DNA from 2 places in the Neopoerus faecalis genome. Region 2 is predicted to be linked to the other one. Evidence: a T-box and tRNA genes for the amino acid it is inferred to sense, from the RefSeq annotation. Region 2 holds a T-box; the other holds one or more tRNA genes.
What was found. A T-box is a leader RNA that pairs with one kind of tRNA and senses whether it is charged. The one in region 2 lies ahead of PY311_RS03805 (valine--tRNA ligase), so its partner is inferred to be a tRNA-Val.

Region 1 (11,235 bases), 210 kb from region 2:
TGCGGGCATGGGCGCGGCAGCAGGCGCAGGAGGAATAAAATGGCGAAGCGGAGAATGTTCTCGCTGGATGTGGTTGACACGGATGTATTTCTCGACCTCCCAGCCAGTTCACAGAGTTTGTACTTTCATCTTGGTATGAGGGCTGATGATGACGGATTTGTGTCATCTCCTAAAAGGATTACAGCAATGGTTAATGCTTCTGGGGATGACTTAAAATTACTGATTGCGAAAGGCTTTATTATCCCGTTCGAAGCTGGCGTATGCGTAATCCGGGATTGGAAGGTAAATAATTACATCCAAAGTGACCGCTATGCGCCATCAATTTACATTGAAGAAAAACAGCATTTGTCTTGTGAAAAAAACGGTCGATATAGTTACTCGGATACACCGTGTATACAAAATGTTTCCAAAGCGGATACACAGGACAGGAGAGAAAAGGGAAGAGGAAGGAAGAGTAATGGGGCGGCTACGCCGCCACGCGCGAAGCGCTTCACCCCGCCCACGTTAGCAGAGGTTCAAGCCTATGTGGCTGAACGCCATTCAGCGGTGGACCCGCAAGGCTTTATCGACTTTTACGAGGCGAAGGGTTGGATGGTTGGCAAGACCCCCATGCGAAGTTGGCAAGCGGCTTGCCGAAATGCGGAGAACTGGGATAGGTGGAGACATGATGCGAAACAGTCAAATTCTGAGCAGCCCGCTCCACAGTTTGACCCGGTAACCGAAACATGGCGGAGGTAGCACATGGAAAATGTTTTGAATGAGTACGGCGTGATCGGCTCCCTGCTGATCGATGCCACGCTATTCCCGGAGGCTTCCGGGCTGTCCGAAGATGATTTTACACTTGTCCCGCTCCGTGAGGTATTCCGGGCCATGCGGCGGCAGTTCGCAGAAAACGGCAGCTTTGACGCGCTCACCGTTCGGGCAGAAGCGGGGCAGCATTGCCCGGAGGTGACGGACAAGCTTCTGCTGGAATCAATGGAAATTACACCCACCACCGCCAACCTTACCGTCTATGTGTCCGCCGTCAAGGAAGCTTTTTTGAGCCGGAAGCTGGCAGTGCTGGGAAACGAGCTGGTTTCCTCTGGCCGTACCCCCGCCGAGGCATTAAGCCATGCACGGACGGTCATCCAGGAACTTGCAGAGGACGGCGGGGCCGGAGAAGCAACGACCGTTGCCGACGCTCTGAATGCCCTCTGTGACCGGGTCGAGCGTCAGGCTGAGGGGAAAGCCCCCTGCGTTCCCTCTGGCCTTGCCGGATTGGACAAACTGCTGGGCGGCGGTTACATCAACGGTGGGTTACATATCATCGGCGCAAGGCCCGCTGTCGGCAAATCCGCCCTTGCCTTGCAAATCGCACTGAACGCCGCCAAAACTGGGACGAGGGTTGTCTATGCCTCGCTTGAGATGACCTCTGAGGACTGCTCCGCCCGTCTGGTGGGCAATCTGGGCGGCGGTTCTGCGGCTCGGTTCATGTTCGGCGGAACGTTGGAGGAAGAAGAATACAAGCGGTTTGCAAGCGGGATGTCTCAGCTTTCCAAGCTGCCCATCGTATTTAACCGCCATTCCGGGATGAACGTCCGGCAGATTGAAGCCCTGTGTTTCCGGGAAAAGCCGGGTCTGCTGGTGGTCGATCACTTGGGGCTGCTGGAACCACCGGAAAAACGCCTATCGCTCTATGAATCTACCACCCGGAACAGCCGTGCGCTCAAGTTGCTGGCTATGCGGCTGAATATCCCCGTGCTGTGCCTTTGTCAACTGAACCGGGCCGCTGCCTCTGACCGCTCCGGTGAGTTCCGGGCTACCATGGCCAATCTCAGGGAGAGCGGAGCCATCGAACAGGATGCAGATACTGTGTGCCTGCTGCACGATCCGCCCTGCGAGAGCAGCGGAGCGGGAACACCGTCTCTGCTGGAGCTGTGGCTTGACAAGAATCGACGCGGGCCATGCGGTCATGTCGATGCAACCTTCTACAAGGCGACCGGGAGGATCGTATGCTAACTCTCGAACAAGCCTGCACCATTCTGCGAGGCACAAAGCCAAAGCGCCGCAAGCGTGATCGCTACCGCCAGAGGGACGGTCTACAGCATCGCTTTGCGCCCCTGCTGGATGTGTCAGACCGTGACAAATTTGAACAGAAGCTCAACGATTATTTCCGGCTGTGAGCCGGTCAGAACAGAAAGGACAACATTATGAACGGAAATAAAATTCTTCAGATCATTCCCGCCCCCGCCAATTTGCTATGGGGGTTCGACGGCCATGTTTCCCACCCGGTAGTCTGCCTTGCTCTTGTGGAGCTGAGCAGCGGAGACAGGGAAATCCATGCTATGGGGCTGACCAACTGCGAGATCATCGAAGATTTGAGTGAGGCCGGGGCAATCCTGATGAATGAGTGAAAGCAGGAGATCGGTGACAAGCGGAAGAATGTCACAGCGCAAGGGTGCGGCGGGGGAACGGGAGCTTACAGATCACCTCCGCCGCGCCGGGTATCCCGTTTCGTGGGGCGGGAACAGGACATACGGGACTGTGCCTGATGTGTTTGGCCTACCCGGTATCCACATTGAGTGCAAGCGCGTGGAGCAGTTGAACATAGCAAAGGCAATAGAGCAAGCTGTACGGGACGCAGAACGGTTTCAGGATGGTTCCCCGGCAGTGTTCCACCGCAAGAATAAAGCCCCATGGCTCGTTACCATGAGGCTTACCGACTGGCTTTCCCTGTATGCCGCCGCACAAGATCACAACGCGCACGCGCGTTTTTTTATACATCCCTTATCCGATTTTTCTATGAAAGGAGCCACTATGAACGTTTGGGACACCGAGAAGCCGGTTACCGTCAACACCGGCAAGAACATCATCGAATATTTCCGGGAGGGCCGGAAGCTGAGCGTATGCAAGCCGAACTGGATAGACAAGGACGGAAACGAAAAGCGGGGCAAAACAGTCATCCTTGATTTGGACGCTGTGGCAAGCACCTCCGCCGCCATCAAACTTTTGGAAACCGTACTCACTGCCGTAAAGGGGAGATAAGCTATGCCCAGAAAGAAAACAGAACCCGAAGTAAAAGAAACGGTGACGCTCTCCGTAGAGGTCAGCCAAACAGTCTACGAGCAGATTTGCAGAACCGTAGAGGTCTGCGGCTTTGAGAGTGTTGAGGACTGGCTGATGGATGCTATCGCGGATAAAATTTGAAAAAAGGCCTCCCAAAATGGGAGGTCTTTTACTATGCCAAGTGGAGAAGCCGTCAGGAACGGCCATAAATGCCCGTAAAAGCGAAGATGGGCACTTTCTGGTGTGTGTTGTATATTCCGATGGGAAGGGCGCGTTCAAAGGCCGTTTAAAGGCGCTTTGCGTGGCACTCACAAAAGGAGCCTGAATGAAGTTTCCGGCCCTGACGTAGGTCCAGCACCTACCGCGACGGAAACTCATTCAAGCCCTGCTGACAAGACCGTGCCAATCCAACCAGCCTTGCCACCAATGGTGACGCTGGGACACAATCTCAGCTATTTCTCACAACGCGGGCGTTCAACATGGAGGACACCTCCCCGCAACTTACGGTCAAACCGGTTCCCGCGTCTGTGAGGGTCCGATAACATCCGGGGCCAGCTTGGTAGGTCCGTAACCTACGGCTTCCCCGAATGTATCAGACGTTTGCGAAGCAGTCCCCACAAATGCTGACGCAGGTCCAGCACCTGCCGCAAATGTGGGAAACGGCTCCGTAAGGGTATGCATCCCCTCATTGCGTATTTTAGCATAGCGGTCTGCGTTTGTGAAGCCCATAGATAGTCTTTTATAATTTTCGCGCTGCGGACACACAAAACCCCCCGCCCCTTTTTCCCCTACCCCAGTCCAGAAATGGGGCAAGGGGATGCGTGGAATATGTCCTATACCACGAGGAAGAGACACACCCTGTTTTTCCGCTACCCCCCTACCCTCCACCATCCGGCCTCCATCTCTGGTCTCCTGAGCCGCCAGACAGAGAAGCCCCGGCCCTGAGCGGCTTGATCGCCCCCAGGCACAAACAAGAAAAGGCCGGGGCCAGCGTGTAATCAGTGATTTGGCTATATCCAAAGTTATCTCGGCGAATCGGATGGGAACGTTCTCTGCGCAAAAAACAACGAGGACATTCACCAGCTTCTTTCCAACGGGGTACAATTCCCCAAGGCGATGGCTGACGATATCCTCGCTAAAAACAGTGTATCACAGGATGACGCAAAAAACAACCAGGGCATTCTCTCTGAAATCCCGGCAGGCACATAGAGTACAATCCCGACCTTCTGCATTATTCCGCATCTTCTTTTTCACCTATGCACTCAAGAACATAATTTCGCAGAACTGCATTAGATGTTTTCCCCTTGCTGGAACAGTATTCCTTGAATTTATCAGCCTGCTCTTTCTTTACCCTGCAAGCTAAACTTGAAATATTTTCGCGCTGGTATTTAGCTGATGCTCTTTTTTGAGCTTCTGTTGCCGCCAAAATATCATCTCCTTTTAAGAGATAGTATAGCAGAAAGCTATGTGTTTAACTATATATATTCTGTATAAAATATATGGTTAATATTGTAGATTTTGTCTATTGATATATGGTTAATCATATAGTATCATATAATCACAGCAAGGGAACAAACGAAAACAGTTGAGACACCGGCAATCGTTGAAGCCTGACACCGAGATCACGGACAAGGGCGGAACGGTATAGGGAATGGGAAGCAGAGAGGCCACAGCCCTAATGACCACCGCCGCCGGAGTTCCCCAACGTACCTTGACAATCGAATATCGGCACCGTATAATGAATGCATGAGGTGGTAAACGATGACCAATGAAGAGAAGATCCTGCAACTGCTGGAATCTCAGCAAGCAGAACTCCGCAAAATCAATTCCAGACTGAACGGAGTAGAATCTAAGATCGATGGAATAGAGGCCAGATTGGATAGGCTAGAAGAAAATTCCGAAATCACACGGGACGGCGTAAACGCTCTGATTGAGTGGGCCGAGGATGTCAGTAATGCAATCCGTTTCCCGCTCCCCAAGCTCAAGTAAATAGATCTGATTACATACATGGCGGTGCCGATATTCGGTGCCGCTTTTATTTTATCTTGGGAGGTAAAGAACATGAGTTCACAGGAATTAGAAAGCAAGTGCCGGGAGCTGCGGCAGCTCCAAGCCCTGATCGATGAAGCACAGGCAGAGGCTGATGCCATCCGGGACGCAATCAAGGCCGCTATGGGCGCTTCTGAGAGCATGAACGCCGGGGAGTATAAAATCTCACATGGAAGAGCGTGACCAGCGCCAGAATCGACACCAGCGCCCTTAAAAAGGCTCTGCCGGATGTGGCGGAGCGGTTCACCAAAGAAACCACCGTGCGCCGCTTCTCCGTAGCATGATGGGAGTGATCGCCGCCGTTGCCGGGGCTATCCAGATAGCAAGCTGGGTGATAGCCCTTCTGGATGCAATAGAAAAGCCCTCTGTACCACCGCCGTCCAAAGCAAGGCACAGAGAGCCGTAACCACCAACCACCACAGGGAGGTTGATACCCTGATTGTATCAGCCTCCCGCCAAGAAAGCAAGGAGGATTTCACAATGAATAGAACCGAGTATATCCAGCAGAGAACCGCCATTGATGAAGCTGCCCGGAAGATTGCCCTTGACCTGATCCGTGAGCAGTTCCCGGATGTGGAGTGGACGCCATCCGGTCAGTGCAAGCTCTGGCAGAACGGCACTCTTGCCCGACTTCACCCCGCCTATGATGAAAGTGTCCCGTGCGGAGGAGGAATGTTCGAGGTTAACTTTCTCACCGGCTCCGTACTCTACGCAGGCGCGGACTTTTCCAAAATGACCACCGCCGCCCGCATTGACCCCGATGCCTATACAGTGGAACACCGTGGGGAAACAGTGGTGTTCACCGTCTGGCGCGGGACCGAAGCCGCCGTAATACGCTTTGAACGTGAAGCCTATACCGGCAGCATTGCTTTCCGGGCGATCCGCGAGGATGAACAGGGAGCCTTTATAAAGCTGGGTTCAAAAACAGTACGCAAGAGCGGAGAGGGCGCATGAGCGCCCCTCCCTAACAGTCACAAGGATAAATGGAGGATTTACTATGGAAAAAATCACAATGGACGAAGTTCAAATCAAACTGGAACAGATCGAAGCCAGCTTGCAGCTCACTTTAGAGGGGATGTGCGAGGATTTTGCCGCAGTCCGGAACAGCACCGGCGAAAACGCCAAATTCCTGTCTCTAAGCGCCTGCCGACGAACCAACACCGTTTATGCCCCCGCCCTTGACTTGATTTGCGATGCCCTTGCCGCACTGGAAACCAGTGTCAATGAAGCTGTAAAACAATAAAGGAACGCCTATAAACACGGGCAAAATTATGATTATATCATACAAAAATCTTTCAAGAAATTGCTTATGCACTGGCAATGAGAAAGCATTTGTGGGAGGATATAACCAGTCAGGGGAAGCTGCAACACATCGCGCGAGGACAAGAAAACGGCACATTTTATCAGCAATCACGACAAAGCAAAAGAGGGCGGCCACCATGGTCAACGATTTTTACTATGACAATCTGGAACAGATCCTCGCCTTTACCGGTGGGCGACAGCTTCTGAACTGGCTGACATTCGGAAATTCACCGGCATGAAGGATCTGCGCACCATTCAGCACCATTTCCCTTTGCAGAAGGGCGGGTACATCTCCGCCGCCACCTTTGCCCGCCAGCTCTGCGGAGGAAAAAAGCAATCCCGGGTATAAGAAAAGCCTCGGAATGATCCAAGGCTTGACAGGACTTGAGAATTTGCTATAATGAAAACAGAAAGGGCGCTGCGACAAGCGGTCAGCCTTTACGTTCTATTTCTTGCGAAATGACCGCTCGGGCAAGGGGCGGTCATTTTCTCTTGCAAATCTGAATAATCAGACCAGCAAAACCAATCAGTACCAAACAAAGCTGAAACAGCTCTGAATATGTAACCATTGGCATCACCTCCCTTCCGGGAAGTGCTGACCGCCTGCCGTTCGTGCAGCGCCTATCGACAGGATAACATGGGAACCATCAAAAAGCAACGCTGTTTTCTACCCCTTAGTTTACCCCTTACAGATTTTATAACGTGATACAGCATTTTACACACAAACCCGCAAAGCACTGAAAACACACGGTTTTTGAGATGCGCTGATACAGCATTTTACACTACCCAGCCAGTTCAAATCCGGGTGTCACCTCCATAAAGAGTTACCGGTATAGATGCGTCTGGCGTAAAGCTAGGCGCATCAACCGTTTCCGGTCTTTTTTGAGCCCGGATTTCTTCTTTTGAACCATAGATTTTTATAGCGCTTTTGGAGCGACTGACGTGATTCGAACTGGGGCATATCCGAATTGCGACAGTTTTTCACCACCAGCGCCCTTTTAGAGAAGATTTTTCTCTCGAAAAAAGTGGCATCATCGCGGAAAAAAGATCACAAATTTTTGGGCGTCGTTTGTTGGCTTTGACCAGCCAAAAAAGCGGCGCCCTTTTTCATTTCCCGACAACAAAAAGGGCGTCTCTGTCGCATCTCCGGCAGGGGCAGCGTGCTGTACCGGCAGGAGCGTGCCGCCCCCGGTGCGCAGGCTGCGCTGCAAAGCGTAATCGACACCGCCAAAATGACTTCGGAATACATGGCGATTCTGGAAACCGCCCCGCGGCTCAAAGCCGGCGGACTGGATGGCGACTACCGCAGCCTCGCTGACTTTGGCGGCACGGTGCTGGCGGGCCACCCCACCGAGCGCGGCGTCCAGTTTGTGACTTGGGAGTGGAACTACGACCGAGAGGGCGTCCATCGCGGGCATTATTTCCAGAACGACTACGATGCCGCCAAACGCGATTTCACCGTGCGCAGCGGGCTTGTTCCAAAAGACGCCCTTTTTGAGCCAGAGCAGCTTGCGCAGATCTACCACGCACTGTCGTTCGTCCGTGAACAGGACGAAACTCTATCCTTCGGACGGGATCAGGAACTGGCGGAGCTCATGGACCAGATTGGCGGACTGCTGCCCCCGAATGCGCCGCGGCAGCGGGATAGCCTTCAAATATAATATCTTAGAAGTGGAGGTCGAAAGCAGCAATGAAAGCCTATAAAAAAACGGGTGGCTCGCTCACGTCCAAGACATTGAGACGGGAGAGGTCATTCAGGATGGAACGCCTGTGAGTCAGGTGAATATGAACCACATGGACGAAGGCATTTTCACAAACCGTGAAGCGTTCATTCTCCACGAGGCTCAGATCGCCGACGCGCAGAAAGAGATTACCGTCGGCATTTTTAAGCGTAATAATATTCAACTCGTAATTATTAGCAGCGGTGCCAGTGATAATCACATTGAGCTTGGCTTGGCGATGGTGGTATCGGCGTTCACCTTTGCTGCATTCATAATCTTCATCATCAATATCATCTCCGGCAATTTTCGCTTGACTTTCCACCAGATTTCGGTAGAATAAAAATAGTGTGCAGCTAAATTTTTTATTGAACGCTGAATAGCCGGGATTAGCGCAGTTGGTAGCGCGCTTGCTTTGGGAGTGCCGTGGCGGTATCCGGGACGGGGCAGGGCGAAACGCCGCAAAGCCTTGCGACACAGGCGATAGCAGGTTTTTCCCGGTTGCTGAAAACGGCACAAAAGCAGCTTTGACCACAGGAATGACCACAGACAGAAAAATCTTTGATTTTCTCCCCCACCGTGATATAATGGCAGAAATTAAATATCCGGGTATAGCGAAGTTGGTATCGCGCCTGGTTTGGGACCAGGAGACCGTGCGTTCGAGCCGCACTACTCGGACCAAAACCCCTCTGAAATCAACGATTTCAGAGGGGTTTTTCTTATTCTTTGTCTATTGCGGCGCAATTTCTGAGTTACTCTCTACAGCAAAACCGTCCGCTTTCGGTAGTAAATCCTGTCGGAAGCACTTTTAATATACAGAAGTCCATCCCACACAAAAGCCTTCCATCAAACATTTTTCCCTCTTGCAGTATTAATTTGACTGTGTTATAATTTTAATATTCCAATTAGCCGTATTAGCTTAGTTGGATAGAGCGCCTCCTTGACTAAGAGGTAGACGGGGGTTCGAGTCCCCCATACGATCATTTTAAGCTGTTGCTTTTTATATTTGTATTCAACTCCTCTTTTGGTCTTTTTTGATTCCAAAAGAGGAGTTATTTTATGTCAGCAATAATTCGAGTGTAAAGCGGCCAAAAAGCCGCACGGCACTCGATTTGGAAAACTTTAATGATGGAAACTGTAAATGACATAGGGCGTTTTCCTATGACACTCGTCCAAGTAACCAATCAAAGCAATTCTATCAGCAAGGAGGTTGCTACCATATGAGACCGTTTTCAATCAATATACGCGGTCGCGTAAAAAACTTTAATCTTCCTAAAAATCAGCCACTTGTGCCGCTTTTTGAGGCTATCGTGAATGCAATTCATGCCATTGGTGAGCGGAAATCCACCGATCCATCTTTTGAAGGCCAAATAATTATCAGAATTCTTCGTGATGGACAGTTTGTACTCGATGGCACTGGTGAATTGCCCCAAATTCAGTCCTTCGAAATTATTGATAATGGAATTGGATTCAATGAAGCAAATATTGCTTCGTTTATGGAATCGGACTCAACATACAAAGCCCAAATTGGCGGCAAGGGTGTCGGACGGTTTTCTTGGCTGATTGCATTCGAAAAAGCTGAGATAGAGAGTGTCTATTCCGAGGAAGATGAATATGTAAAACGATCCTTTGATTTCTCCATTTCTAATTCTGGCATCAATGATACCCTCACCGACTGCACCGGGTATAATGATAATCAAACGACAGTCAGATTGCTCAATTACATTAAACCGTATGCCGATAATGTTCCTAAACGCAGTATTACCATTGCTATGCGGATAATCCAGCATTGTCTTGTATATTTTATTTCTGATGATTGTCCCCAAATCATCCTGCAGGATATTGATGAAACTCATAACTTAAATCATATATTTAAGGAGAAAATTCGATCTGAAGCTAACAGCAAGACTATTGTCTTGAATGATGAAACCTTTGAGTTGCTCCATGTAAAAGCCGAAGAGTCCACTATCAACGGCAACAAATTATATTTGTGTGCACATAACCGCTTAGTAGAAACAAAAGAACTGGATAAGTATATTACCGATCTTGATCGACAAATCTTCGAAAAAAGTGGATTCTGGTATGTTGGTGTTTTGAGAGGGCATTACCTCGATGAGGCCGTTGATATGAACAGGCTTTCCTTTAACATTCCTGACGGTGGCCCATTAGATAGCATGGCAAACATGATTACTATGGATCAGATCATGCGAGCGGTTGTCGTCGAAGTAAATGAATTTCTTAAAGACTACCTTCAGCCTATTGCCACAGAAAAAATTCGAAGAATAACAGATTATGTAACGCATCGGGCCCCACAGTTTCGTCATCTGTTGAAATACACACCTGAGGCAATTGCGAAAATCAAGCCTAATTTAAGTGAGGATAAATTGGATGATGAACTACATCGTATAAAAAGAGAGTTCGATAGAACAACAGCCAAAGAAAATACTCAGCTTCTCGATGAACTGAATAAAGGTGTAATCAGTTCAGACGAGTACATACAGAAATTTGGATTGCAAATCGAAAAAATAAATAGCGCTAATGGGGCCGCATTAGCCGAATATGTTGCTCACCGCAAGGTTATCCTCGACTTGATGGAGTTTGCAATACGTCAAAATGATGATGGGCATTTTCAAAAAGAGAGTTTTCTCCATAATATCATTTATCCAATGAGAACAACCTCTGCGGATACTCCTTATAGCAATCATAATTTGTGGTTGCTGGATGAGAAGCTCGCCTATTGCAGTTATATTTCCTCCGATATTCCGTTTAATAACAATCCGAAAGAAGACCGAACAGACATAATGATCTTGGATTCTCCAGTCGCTGTTTCTGATGAAGAAAATGACGGTCGAGAATACGAGAATATTGTCTTGTTTGAACTCAAACGTCCGATGCGAGATGACTATAATAGCAGTAATAATCCTGTCAATCAGTTATATGAATATGTTTCACAGTTGAGGAGCAACAAAAAAAGGGATAAAGATGGACGTGTAATCAGAGTCGGACAAAACACCAAATTCTACTTATATGCCGTGTGTGACATCACAACCACATTAGAGCAGATTTTGGATTTCCACGATTTTTCACAAACACCTGATAAACTTGGGTATTATAAGTATAA
Region 2 (12,893 bases):
GGAATCCCCTTCTATGACCGGGATATCGTCAAACAGACGGTGAAGGCCAGCGGCTATGATCTGGACATGGTGGAGCACGATGAGGAGGATGTGACCCGGACGGGCTTTTTCCTCAAGAGTCTCTGCTCTGTTTCTGACGCCTCGTTTTCCGATACGCAGGACGCCATCCATGAGGTGCAGAGCACGGTAATTTTGCATCTTGCCAAGGAGGGGCCGTGCGTGATTTTAGGCCGTTGCGCCGATGAGATTCTGCGGAAAGCGGACATCAAAAGCATGAATGTGTTCATCCGGGCGGACGCGGCCCACCGGGCAGCGCGGGTGCGGGAGCTCACCGGCTGCACCGACCCGGCGGAAATTCAGAAAATCATCGCACGGCGGGACGAGAGCCGCCACACCTATTACGCCCACTACACCGGCAAAAAGTGGGGTGACAGCCGGAACTATGACCTTGTGCTGGACAGCGGCACGCTGGGCTATGACCTCTGCATCCGGCTCATTACCGAGGCCGCACGGGCGGAATAACTGAATAAAGAACTAACTACGGCGGACAGCTTTTGCTGTCCGCCGTCAGCGTGTCGAAAAAGTCTTTTCTCCCCGCTGAACAAGTTTTCAGAACTTCATAAAAGTTCTGAAAACTAAGGATTTCAATGGCGCAGGACACCCTTCTTGGGTTTCCCGCGCACACCCTTCCTTACCGTTGCGGAGGATTTACCACTTTATCGACAGTCTCACGGCGGACAGCTTTTGCTGTCCGCCGTTTCCTTTTGCGACGTATTTCCCGGCGGAGGCGGGCTATAATGACCATGAGAGAGGGGGGAGCGGCATGACGGTGGTGTATTTGGACAGCGTATTTTTGTTCAACGCGCTGCTTGACTATCTGCTGGTCCTCTCTGCCGCCCGGCTGGCGGGGCTGACGCTCCGGCGGGGACGATACATTCTCTGTGGGCTTTTAGGCGGTGCGTATGCCGCCGCTGTGTTTTTACCGGGAGGTGCATTTTTGACCGCCGCGCCGGTGAAGGCGGCGGCGGGGGTACTGCTGGCACTGGCGGCCTTCGGCGGGGAGCGGCATTTCTGGCGGCTGACACTGTTGACCTTCGCCATCGCCTGCGCGCTGGCGGGAAGCGTTCTGGCGCTGGGACTGCTGGCAGGACAGAACATCCCCAATGCCCGGGGTGTGTTCTATACGAATGTGGACAGCAGAACGCTGCTGGTGTCGGCGGCGGGGGTGTACCTTGTGCTGACGGTGCTGTTCCGGGCGGCGGCGTCCCACGGCCTCCGGGGTGAACGGCTGGCGGTCACGGTGATGCTTTTGGGAAAGACCGCGTCCTTCACGGCGCTGCGGGATACCGGCAGCGGCCTGCGGGACAGCACCGGCACCCCGATTCTGACGGTGGAGCGGCGCTGCCTTCCCCAGCTTCCAAGAGAGCTGGAGCGGCTCCCGGCAGCAGAGGCGCTGCCGCTGCTGCGGCGGCTGGAACCGGCGCTTTGCCCGCAGCTTCTGCCGGTGCGGACAGCGGCGGGCGGGGGCCTGCTGCTCACCGTGCAGTGCGACTGGGCGGACATTGACGGACAGCGCCGCCCCGGCGTGCGAATCGCCCTGACGGACGCGGAGCTGGGGGACGGATATACCGCCCTATGGGGTGGAGAAGGGAGAAAACGCCATGCTCATGTGGCTTCGGAGACTGCTGGACCGTCTGGGTCTGCTGCCGAAACAGGACGTCCACTATATCGGCGGCAGCGATACGCTGCCCCCGCCCCTGACCCGGGAGCGGGAGGCGGAGCTGCTGGCGCGGCTGAGCGACGAGGACGCCCGGCAGGAGGTCATTGAACATAATCTGCGGCTGGTGGTGTACATCGCCCGCCGGTTTGAAAATACCGGCGTGAATATCGAGGACCTCATTTCCATCGGTACCATCGGGCTCATCAAGGCGGTAGGTACCTACCGCACGGATAAGAATATCAAGCTGGCTACCTACGCCTCCCGGTGCATTGAAAATGAAATTCTGATGTATCTTCGGAAGAACGCGGGCCGCAGGGCGGAGGTCTCCTTTGACGAGCCGCTGAACACGGACTATGACGGAAACGAGCTGCTGCTCTCCGATGTGCTGGGGACGGAGGCGGACACCGTGATGCGTCCCATTGAGGACGATGTGGATCTGAGCCTGCTGGCGGCGGCGCTGGACACCCTCACTCCCCGGGAGCGGGAGATCATCACGCTGCGCTTCGGCCTCGGCGGGCGGCGGGAGCAGACGCAGAAGGAGGTGGCCGACCAGATGGGAATTTCCCAGAGCTACATTTCCCGGCTGGAAAAGCGCATTATCCAGCGGCTGAAGAAGGAAATTCTGCGGCTGTCCTGAGCCTTGATATTGACTTTGCCCTGGTTCGGTGGTATAATGCCGACAATCAAACGCAAGGATGCGGAGCAGTAGCGGCCAGGGACAGTCAAGAGAGAGGGCGGTTGGGTGCAAGCCCCCCTGAACCGGCAGTGAAGTCGCCGCGGAGCGGCCGGACCGAACAGGAGAGTAAGCCCGGACGGAGACATCCCGTTAAAAGGTCGAGTGTCACGCGGAAATGCGTGAAATTCAGGTGGTACCACGGACTGTTTGTTCGCCCTGAGCCTTTTTGGCTCAGGGCTTTTTTATTTGAAAGTCGGAAATACCGTGAAATAAAGGAGAATCAACATGAACAAAGAACTGCCGAAGGTGTATGAGCCCCAGCAGGTGGAGTCCCGCATTTATCAGATGTGGGAGGACCATGACTGCTTCAAGGGCGTGGAGGACCCGGAGAAGAAGCCCTTCTCCATCGTCATGCCGCCCCCCAACGTCACCGGCCAGCTTCACATGGGTCACGCGCTGGACTGCACCTTACAGGATATCCTGACCCGCTTCAAGCGGATGCAGGGCTACGCCGCGCTGTGGCTCCCCGGCACCGACCACGCCGGCATCGCCACCCAGATCAAGGTGGAAGAAGAGCTGCGCGTCAAGGAGGGCAAGACCCGCTATGACCTGGGCCGGGAGAAGTTCCTGGAGCGGGTCTGGAAGTGGAAGGAGGAATACGGCAACCGCATCGTCCAGCAGCAGAAGAAGATGGGCGTATCCTGCGACTGGAGCCGCGCCCGCTTTACTATGGACGAGGGCTGCTCCAAGGCCGTGCGGGAGACGTTCTGCGAGCTCTATGACAAGGGTCTCATCTATAAGGGCAGCCGCATCATCAACTGGTGCCCCCATTGCGTCACGGCTCTCTCTGACGCCGAGGTGGAGTATGTGGACAAGCCCGGCCACCTGTGGTATATCCGCTATCCTTTGGCAGACGGCTCCGGCGACATTGTGGTGGCTACTACCCGTCCCGAGACCATGATGGGCGATACCGGCGTGGCTGTGAACCCCAATGACGAGAAGTTCAAGCACCTCATCGGCAAAAAGTGCATTCTGCCCATCATGAACCGGGAGATTCCCATTGTGGGCGATGAATACTGCGAGATCGGCTTTGGCACCGGCGCCGTGAAGATGACCCCTGCCCATGACCCCAATGACTTTGAGGTGGGCCTGCGGCACAATCTGGAGGTCATCCGGGTCATTGCCGACGATGGTAGAATCAACGAAAACGGCGGCCCCTACAATGGTATGGACCGTTACGAGTGCCGCAAGGCCATCGTGAAGGATCTGGAGGAGCAGGGCTATCTGGTGAAGGTAGAGCCTTACAACCATAACGTGGGCACCTGCTACCGCTGCCATAACGATGTGGAGCCTCTGATCTCCGCCCAGTGGTTCGTGAAGATGGAGCCTTTGGCCAAGGAGGCCCTGCGGGTGGTGAACGAGGGCGAGGTAAAGTTTGTCCCCGAGCGCTTCTCCAAGACCTACACCAACTGGATGGAAAACTGCCATGACTGGTGCATTTCCCGCCAGCTCTGGTGGGGCCACCAGATTCCCGCGTGGACCTGCGATGACTGCGGCCACATCAACGTGAAGCGGGAGGACCCCACGGTCTGTGAAAAGTGCGGCAGCACCCATCTGACCCGTGAGGAGGATGTGCTGGATACGTGGTTCTCCTCCGCCCTGTGGCCTTTCTCCACGCTGGGCTGGCCGGAGCAGACCGCTGACCTGAACTACTGGTACCCCACCTCCGTCATGGTGACGGGCTATGACATCATCTTCTTCTGGGTGGCCCGGATGATCTTCTCCGGCTGCGAGCAGATGAAGAAAATTCCCTTCCACACCGTTTTGATTCACGGCCTTGTCCGGGATGATAAGGGCCGCAAGATGTCCAAGTCCCTCGGCAACGGCATCGACCCCCTGGAAATGGCGGAGAAATACGGCGCGGACGCTCTGCGATTCAACCTCATCACCGGCAACTCCCCCGGCAACGATACCCGGTTCTACACCGAAAAGTGCGAGGCCATGCGGAACTTTGCCAATAAGATCTGGAACGCCAGCCGCTTCGTGATGATGAACCTGACCATCGACCATTACGCCCTGCCCGATGCCGACAAGCTGGAGCGGGAGGACAAGTGGGTCCTCAGCAAGCTGAACCGGCTTGTGAAGGAGGTCACCGAGAATCTGGACAGCTATGAGATCGGCGTGGCCTCCGCCAAGGTCTATGACTTCATCTGGGACACCTACTGCGACTGGTATATCGAGCTGACCAAGACCCGCCTGAACGGCACGGACGAGGCCGCCAAGCTCACAGCGCAGAATGTGCTGTGCTATGTGCTGGTGACGCTTTTGAAGCTGCTGCACCCCTTCATGCCCTTCATCACGGAGGAGATCTATCAGGCGCTTCCCAAGTGTGACGGTGCCTCTGACATTCTGATGATGGCCCAGTGGCCGGAGTATACTGAGGCCCTGAATTTCCCGGCAGAGGAAAACGCCATGGAGGCCGTCATGGACCTCATCCGGGCTATTCGCGCCCGTCGGGCCGAGATGAACGTGCCCCCCTCCAAGAAGGCGGAGCTGCGAATCGTCACCGGCCAGCCGGAGGCGTACCGGCAGGGCCTCCATTTTATCCAGCGCCTTGCCTATGCCAGCGAGGTGGCGTTCCCGGAGTCCGCGCCGGCGGATGTGACCGGCCTTGTCAGCGTGGTGACCCATGACGCCACCGCCTACCTGCCCCTCAGCGAGCTGGTGGACCTTGCGGCGGAGCGGGAGCGCATTGCCAAGGAGCTTGAAAAGGCGAAAAACGGCCTGCGTATCACCGAGGGCAAGCTCTCCAACGAGAAGTTTGTGGCCCACGCCCCCGAAAACGTGGTAAACGCGGAGCGGGAGAAGGTCACTAAGTACAAGGAGCTCATTGCCAAGCTGGAGGAATCTGCCAAGGCCATGGCATAATTCCCGAAAAGGCAATCAAATCCCCCGGCGCTTTTGGCGTCCGGGGGATTTTTCCGCCCTTGACGGATGAATGTCCGGGGTATAAAATCAAACCAAATCAAAAGGGAGGTGCCGGAATGGAATATCAGGCGGCAGTTATCACCGTCAGCGACGGGTGCAGCGCCGGGACACGGACGGACACCAGCGGCCCTGCGGTGCGGGCCATGCTGGAGGGGGCCGGGTATCGGGTTCTCCACACGGCTGTTGTGCCGGACGATAAGCTGACCATCAGCCGGGAGCTGTGCCGCTGCGCCGATGAGCTGGGATGCGATTTGGTGCTTACCACCGGCGGCACCGGCCTTTCGTCCCGGGATGTGACCCCGGAGGCCACCCGGGCGGTGGTGCACCGGGAAATTCCGGCCATCCCGCAGACCATGCTGTATGCAAGCCTTGCCATCACGCCCCGGGCCATGCTGTCCCGGGCCGCGGCGGGGACGCGGGGGAGCTGCCTCATCATCAATCTGCCGGGGTCGGAAAAGGCGGCAAGGGAAAATTTAGCGGCGGTGCTGGACACGCTGGGCCACGCGCTGGAGATGCTGCGCGGCGGCGGACACTGAGCCGCGCCAAATACGAAAAGAGGAAAATGCAATGCGAATCGTAGTCAAGGTCGGCACCTCCACGCTGGCCCACCCCACGGGGCGGCAGAACATTCAGCGGATGGAGCGGCTGTGCAAGGTTTTAAGCGATCTGAAAAACGCGGGCCATGAGGTGATTTTAGTTTCCTCCGGCGCTATTGCCATGGGCGTCGGCAAGCTGAACCTGCCGGGGCGTCCGGCGGATATGCCTACGAAGCAGGCGGCGGCTGCCATCGGCCAGTGCGAGCTGATGTATTTCTATGACAAGCTGTTCACCGAATACAATCATACGGTGGCCCAGTTGCTCATCACCGCGCCGGACATCGCCGAGGGCGGTGTCCGCAAGGAAAATTTCCATAATACACTGGAACGGCTGCTGGATTTGGGGGCGCTGCCGGTCATCAATGAAAACGATACCATCTCCACGGATGAAATCGTCATCGGGGACAACGACACCCTCTCCGCCACGGTGGCGGCCACTGTCCGGGCGGAGCTGCTGATTCTGCTGTCGGACATTGACGGACTGTATGACAGCGACCCCCATAAAAACCCGGACGCCAAGCTCATTTCCGTGGTGCCGGAGCTGACGGAGGATATTCTGCGCCTTGGCGGCGGGGCCGGCTCCGCGCTGGGGACCGGCGGCATGGCCACCAAGCTCCACGCGGCGCAGATTGCCACGGCGGCGGGCTGTGAAATGGTCATCGCCAACGGGCAGGCCCCGGAGCTGCTGTACGATATTGCGGCGGGTAAGCCGGTAGGCACCCGCTTTTTGACAGGGAGGGCAAATACATGACAACGCTGGAGCTGATTGAAAAAACAAAGGCGGCGTGGGGAAGCCTCCGGGATACGGACACAGACGCCCGGAACCGAATCCTCACCGAAATGGCGGCGTGCCTTGAGGCGGACAGCGCTGCGATCTTAGAGCAGAATCGGGCGGACATGGCGGACGCCCGGGGACATATTTCCGATGTGATGCTGGACCGTCTGCGGCTGGACGAGGGCCGCATTGCCGCCATGGCGGCGGGCATCCGGGCGGCAGCCGCGCTGCCGGACCATGTGGGGCGCATCCTGTCGGAATTTCACCATGCCAACGGCATGACCATTTACAAAAAGCAGGTGCCGCTGGGGCTGGTGGCCATTATTTACGAGAGCCGCCCCAACGTGACCTCCGATGCGGCGGCGCTGTGCGTCAAAAGCGGCAATGTCTGCGTGCTCCGCAGTGGGCGGGAGGCCATCCGAACCTCCACGGCCATTGTGGCGGCCCTGAAGCGGGGCATCCGGCAGGCTGGTGCGAACCCGGATATCGTGAATATTTTAGAGGACACCAGCCATGAAAGTGCCAACGTCCTCATGACAGCGGACGGTCTGGTGGATCTGCTGATTCCCCGTGGCGGCGCGGGGCTGATTCGGGCCTGCGTGGAGCACGCCACGGTGCCCTGCATCCAGACCGGTACCGGTATCTGCCATGTATATGTGGACGAATACGCCGATTTGGACATGGCCTTGAAGATCATTGTCAATGCCAAGACCAGCCGCCCCTCCGTGTGCAACGCTGAGGAGGTGTGTCTGGTGCACAGTGCCGTGGCGGAACGGTTTTTGCCGATGCTGCACGCGGCTCTGACAGGGAGTGTGCAGGTGTCTGCACAGGTGTCAAGCCCTGCGCCGGTGGAGCTGCGGCTGGATGAACGGGCGGCGGCCATCATCCCCGGAACGCCGGCGGGGCCCATGGATTTCGACACGGAATTTCTGGACTACATTTTAGCGGTGAAGGTGGTGGACAGCGTGGACGAGGCGGTGGCCCACATCCTGAAGCACTCCACCCACCACAGCGAGGCCATCATTACGGAAAACGAGGAAAACGCGGAACGCTTTGTCAACGGGACGGACAGCGCGGCGGTATATGTCAACGCCTCCACCCGCTTTACGGACGGAGGGGAGTTCGGTCTCGGCTGCGAGATGGGGATTTCCACACAGAAGCTCCACGCCCGGGGCCCTATGGGGCTGGATGAGCTGAGTACCTATAAGTATATTATCCGCGGCAGCGGACAGATCAGATAAGGAGAGAGCAACATGGCAAGCTATGAGGCCGGTTTTATCGGCGCAGGCAATATGGGCGGCGCACTGGCGGTGGCCGCTGTTAAGCAGGTTGGCGGAGCGCGGGTCGCCGTGACCTGTTCCACTCCGGAGCACACTGCAAGCACGGCGGCTCGGCTGGACTGCCGCCCGGAAACGGCGGAAAACATTCTGGCAAACAGCCGGTTCGTTTTCCTCGGCGTAAAGCCGCAGGCGGTGAGCGGTGTTTTGGCGGGGCTGACAGAGGCGGTGGCGTCCTCAGAGGCGGTGCTTGTCTCCATGCTGGCGGGGGTCACGCTGGAAAGACTGGCAGACCTTCTGGGTGCGGACAAGAAAATCATCCGCATCATGCCCAACACCCCCTGTACCGTGGAGGAGGGACTGATTCTCTACGCCGCCAATGACCGCGTAAGCGGGGAGGAGCTGGACGCCTTCCGGGGACTGATGCGCGCGGCGGGCGAGCTGGACGAGCTGCCGGAGCACCTCATTGATGCGGCCAGCGCCGTGTCCGGCTGCGGGCCGGCCTATGCGTATCTCTTTATCGAGGCGCTGGCGGACGGAGGCGTGAAGTGCGGCCTGCCCCGGAGCAAGGCTATCCGCTACGCCGCGCAGATGCTTCGCGGCAGCGCGGCGCTGGTGCTCCAGTCCGGCAAGCACCCGGAGCTTTTGAAGGACGAGGTGTGCAGCCCCGGCGGCAGCACCATTGCCGGTGTGGCGGCACTGGAGGACCGTGGTTTCCGGGGGGCCTGCATCGCCGCCGTGGAGGCGGCCTGCAAGCGCACGAAGGAACTTGGCTGAAAAACGGGAGCAACAAAAATCGCGGCGCCGGAAATCTCCGGTGCCGCGATTTTTTGTGTACTTTTATACGGTACGAGCCTCCGGCCTCCACAGGAGCTCTTCAAAGCCGGTGATATAGACATCACAGAAGGCGCGCATTTCCTTTTCGTCTCCGGCGAAAAAGTCATCGTAAACGCCCACCACCCGCATTTTTGCGCTGCGGGCGCCCCGGCAGGCGGCAAGGCTGTCATCAAACAGCGTGCAGCTTTCCGGCTCCACACCAAGTTGCCGGGCCACGGTGAGCCAGAGCTGCTTGTCCTTTTTTTCGAGGCCAAGCTCCTGCGCGAAGGTGACGGACTCGAAATATTTCATCAGCCCCAGCTTTTCCATGGCGGTGCGGCAGTGCACCGGCACGCTGGAGGTCACCAGCGCCATCCGGCGGTTTTCCATGCGGCACTGCTTCAAAAATGCCCGAACACCGGGCTTTACCGTCACATGGGCGTAGGCGTCCTTGGCAAGCTCCATCCACTCCGCCATGATGGCCTCCTCGCTTTCCGGGAGATGGCAGAATTCCTTGGTGAACTTGGCGGCAAGGGGGAAAATGGTGTGGGCCACGCCCTCGTAGTAGGCGCGGGTATAGGGCAGACCCCGGCGGGCTAAAAATTCCCGGTCCACGTCCTTCCATACGCCGTTGGAGTCGATCAGCGTACCGTCCATATCGAATAAATACATATCATTGCTCCTTTTCAAGCCAGAACCGCCATGGGAAATCCTTTGCCTCCTCCGCGTAGTCCACACCGATGCGCGGCCCGGTGCAAAGCCGCTCCGGTTCGTGGGGCGGCTCCGCAAGGCCGATGTCTGCAAGGGAATCGCAGAGGAACAGCGTGTCCCCCGTCAGGTCCAGCCGGTTCTGCGCCGTGGTGAGGTCCAGCGCTTTGCAGATCTTGCCGGGGCCGTTGAGAAAGTTTTTCCGGCGGTAAGCGTTCATGGGGGCGTCCCCATAGCGCAGACGCCGCATGACGTCACCCCCTGCCGTGCCCTCCAGCGCCCGCAGCAAAACGGCGGCAGGCTCGCCCTCCGGCTCCGTGACGAAGTTCAGGCAGTGGTACATCCCGTAGATGAAATAGATATAGGCGTGGCCGGGGGCCATAAACAGCGTTTCCGTCCGGGCGGTGCGGCGGTAATTGTAGGCGTGGCACGCCTTGTCGCACCGACCGATGTACGCCTCCGTCTCCGTGATGCGGCCCGCCAGCAGCGTGCCGCCATAGCTTCGCACCAGATATTTTCCCAGCAGAGCAGGGGCCACCGTCAGAGTGTCCCGGTCAAAAAAATCGCGGGTCAGCTTTGCCATAGCGCATCTCCCAATAAAAAGCGGCAAAAATGTTGTAAAAATCCACAAAAGCGGCGGAAAATCCCCGGCGGCTTTTGCAGTCCGCAGAAAAGTGAGGACAGCCCCCTTGCGGAGCGGGCCGATTTTTACTATAATCGAACAATCAAATTTTTTTTATTTTATCATATCTTTTGAAGGGGAGCAAGTTTTATGAAGCACAATTCCCTGCGGCAGTCCTCCTACGCCGTTTTGGCGGCGCTGATCTGGGGAACGGCCTTTGTGGCGCAGAGCATGGCGGCTGGGGCCGTGCCCTCCTTTGCGTTCAACGCGTCCCGGGCGGTCATTGCCTTTGCTTTTTTGCTGGTGCTGTGCGTGGTTCTGCGGGCAGTCCGCAGGCGGCAGGGCAAGCCCGTCAGCACCACCCGGTCGAAAAAGGACCTGCTGCTGGGAGGCCTTTGCTGCGGCGTTGCCATGGGCCTTGCCACCTATCTTCAGCAAAAGGGCTTGGAGACCACTACCTCCGGCAAGGCGAGCTTTATTACAACGCTTTACATTGTGCTGATACCCATTGCCGGCCTTTTTATGAAAAAGCGGGTGCCCCGCACCATCTGGCTCAGCGTGGCGCTGGCGGTGGTGGGCTTGTACTGCCTGTGCGTTACGGAGAGCTTTACCATTTCCTCCGGCGATCTCTGCGTGCTGCTGTGCGCCTTTGTGTTCACGGGACAGATTCTCTTTGTGGACCATTTTGCAAAATATGTGGACGGAGTGGAGCTCTCCTGCGCCCAGTTTTTCTTTATGACCATTTTTTCGCTGGCAGGGACGCTGCTCTTTGAGACGCCCACATGGGCGGGGATTCAGGGCGCCATGGGGCAGATTTTGTATGTGGGAATTTTGTCCAGCGGCGTTGCCTACACGCTTCAGATCATGGCGCAGAAGGATTCCGACCCTGCGGTCATCTCGCTGCTGCTGAGTCTTGAATCCGTGTTTGCCGCCATCTCCGGCGCCGTGATTTTGGGGGACCGCCTCAGCGGCCGGGAGTATTTCGGCTGTGCGGTAATGCTGGCGGCAGTGGTGCTGGCCCAGCTCCCGGAAAAGAAAAAGGCGGCGGTGTGACCGCAAAGGACCATTTTAGACAGCGAAGCCGAAGGGCTTCGCTGTTTTTCTGCGCGGAGAGGGGGGCTGCCCTCTTGAAAAACGGTGGGGCGGTGTGGTATACTTTATCCTGTATTACTATGGTACTGGCTGCCATTCGGGAGTACGGTATCATCTGTTGACAGGTGCATAGACACCTGTCAATGGACGGCATGAAAGGTGGAGCGTATGCGAATCAACGTATTGGGCGTTGGCTTTGATAATTTGACGCTGCGGGAGGCCATTGACCGGGGCGCGGCGCTGCTGGACGAGGCGGGCTGTCACTATGTGGTGACGCCCAACCCGGAGATCGTGGAGGTCTGCCGGGAAAACCCGGAGGCCATGCGGGCGGTCAACGGCGCGGCGCTGGTGCTGCCGGACGGAATCGGCGTCATCAAGGGCGCGGCCATGCTGGGAACGCCCCTGAAGGAAAAGACCCCCGGCATTGAATTTGCCATGGGGCTCATGGGTAAAATGGCGGAGCGGGGGAAATCCCTTTATCTGCTGGGAGCAAAGCCCGGCGTGGCGGAGCAGGCGGCAGCGCGTCTGAAGGCCCAATATCCCGGACTGAAAATTGCCGGGACCCATGATGGATACTTTAAAGAGGATGCGCCTGTTGTCGAAGCAATTCGGGAAAGCGGCGCGGACTGCGTGTTCGTGTGTCTTGGCGCGCCGAAGCAGGAGCTGTGGATGGAAAAGAACGGCCCCGCCACCGGGGCGCGGCTGCTGTGCGGCCTCGGCGGAAGCATGGATGTCTTCGCCGGCACCGTGGAGCGGGCGCCGAAGTTCTGGTCCGATCATGGGTTGGAGTGGTTCTACCGGCTGTGTAAGGAGCCCAAGCGCCTCGGACGGATGCTGCGCCTGCCGCTGTTCCTCGTCCATGTGCGGCAGGAGAAAAGGAGCAGAAAATGAAAGGGAAGCTCATCGTATTCGAGGGGACGGACGGTTCCGGCAAGGCCACGCAGTCCCGGCTGCTGTGCGAGCGGCTGACGCGTGAGGGCGTTGCCTATAAAAATATCGACTTTCCCCGGTACGGAAAGCCCTCTGCCGCTATGGTGCAGGAGTATCTGGACGGGAAGCTGGGCCGCCATCCCGGCGATGTGAACGCTTATGCGGCGTCACTGATGTTTTCCATGGACCGCTATGCCTCCTATAAGCAGGACTGGGGCGCATTTTACGAAAGCGGCGGGCTGGTGATCGCGGACCGCTATACCACCTCCAACGCGGTGCATCAGGCGTCCAAGCTGCCGGAGGGGGAGCGGGAGGCATTTTTGGACTGGCTGTTCGATTTGGAATACCGGCTGTTGGGACTGCCAGAGCCGGATCTGGTGCTGTATCTGGATATGCCAACGGAAATCACGGAGAAAATGCTGCGGCAGCGGGAGCAGGCCGCCGGGACACATGCCGATATTCATGAGCAGGATGAGGCGTATCTGAAGGCGTGCCGGGAGAATGCCCGGGCCATTGTGCGCCGCTGCGGCTGGCAGGTCATCGACTGCGCCGAAAACGGCGCGCCCCGGACGCCGGAGGATATCCATAATGAGGTATACCGGCGAGTGCGGGCCCTGCTGTAGGGCCTGTCCATGGCGGCGGGAGGTGCCCGCCGGAGCGTCAGCAACAGGAATTGCCGCAGCTGCAGTTGTT

Region 1: it encodes a tRNA-Val, which carries the amino acid that the T-box ahead of PY311_RS03805 (valine--tRNA ligase) is inferred to sense. The anticodon was not compared.

Annotation. Positions count from the first base shown of each region.
Region 1 is NZ_JARFXX010000002.1:54,527-65,761, reverse strand. It holds gene PY311_RS02630 (helix-turn-helix transcriptional regulator) at 1-38, shown strand, start outside; gene PY311_RS02625 (replisome organizer) at 40-738, shown strand; gene PY311_RS02620 (replicative DNA helicase) at 742-1,998, shown strand; gene PY311_RS02615 (hypothetical protein) at 1,992-2,162, shown strand; gene PY311_RS02610 (hypothetical protein) at 2,190-2,393, shown strand; partial or broken gene PY311_RS12770 (hypothetical protein) at 2,386-2,676, shown strand; gene PY311_RS02600 (hypothetical protein) at 2,797-3,024, shown strand; gene PY311_RS02595 (hypothetical protein) at 3,028-3,186, shown strand; gene PY311_RS02590 (RepB family protein) at 4,277-4,471, opposite strand; gene PY311_RS02585 (hypothetical protein) at 4,807-5,034, shown strand; gene PY311_RS02580 (hypothetical protein) at 5,107-5,277, shown strand; gene PY311_RS02575 (hypothetical protein) at 5,575-6,048, shown strand; gene PY311_RS02570 (hypothetical protein) at 6,092-6,337, shown strand; gene PY311_RS02565 (hypothetical protein) at 7,557-8,057, shown strand; gene PY311_RS02560 (hypothetical protein) at 8,095-8,661, opposite strand; tRNA gene PY311_RS02555 (tRNA-Pro) at 8,720-8,795, shown strand; tRNA gene PY311_RS02550 (tRNA-Val) at 9,023-9,096, shown strand; gene PY311_RS02545 (ATP-binding protein) at 9,335-11,235, shown strand, end outside.
Region 2 is NZ_JARFXX010000002.1:268,593-281,485, forward strand. It holds gene PY311_RS03790 (cytidylate kinase-like family protein) at 1-522, shown strand, start outside; partial or broken gene PY311_RS03795 (sigma-E processing peptidase SpoIIGA) at 824-1,540, shown strand; gene sigE (RNA polymerase sporulation sigma factor SigE) at 1,662-2,357, shown strand; T-box leader at 2,404-2,618, shown strand; gene PY311_RS03805 (valine--tRNA ligase) at 2,682-5,324, shown strand; gene PY311_RS03810 (MogA/MoaB family molybdenum cofactor biosynthesis protein) at 5,441-5,920, shown strand; gene proB (glutamate 5-kinase) at 5,952-6,731, shown strand; gene PY311_RS03820 (glutamate-5-semialdehyde dehydrogenase) at 6,728-7,996, shown strand; gene proC (pyrroline-5-carboxylate reductase) at 8,009-8,809, shown strand; gene PY311_RS03830 (HAD family hydrolase) at 8,873-9,520, opposite strand; gene PY311_RS03835 (DNA-3-methyladenine glycosylase) at 9,522-10,139, opposite strand; gene PY311_RS03840 (DMT family transporter) at 10,329-11,231, shown strand; gene PY311_RS03845 (WecB/TagA/CpsF family glycosyltransferase) at 11,439-12,161, shown strand; gene PY311_RS03850 (dTMP kinase) at 12,158-12,823, shown strand.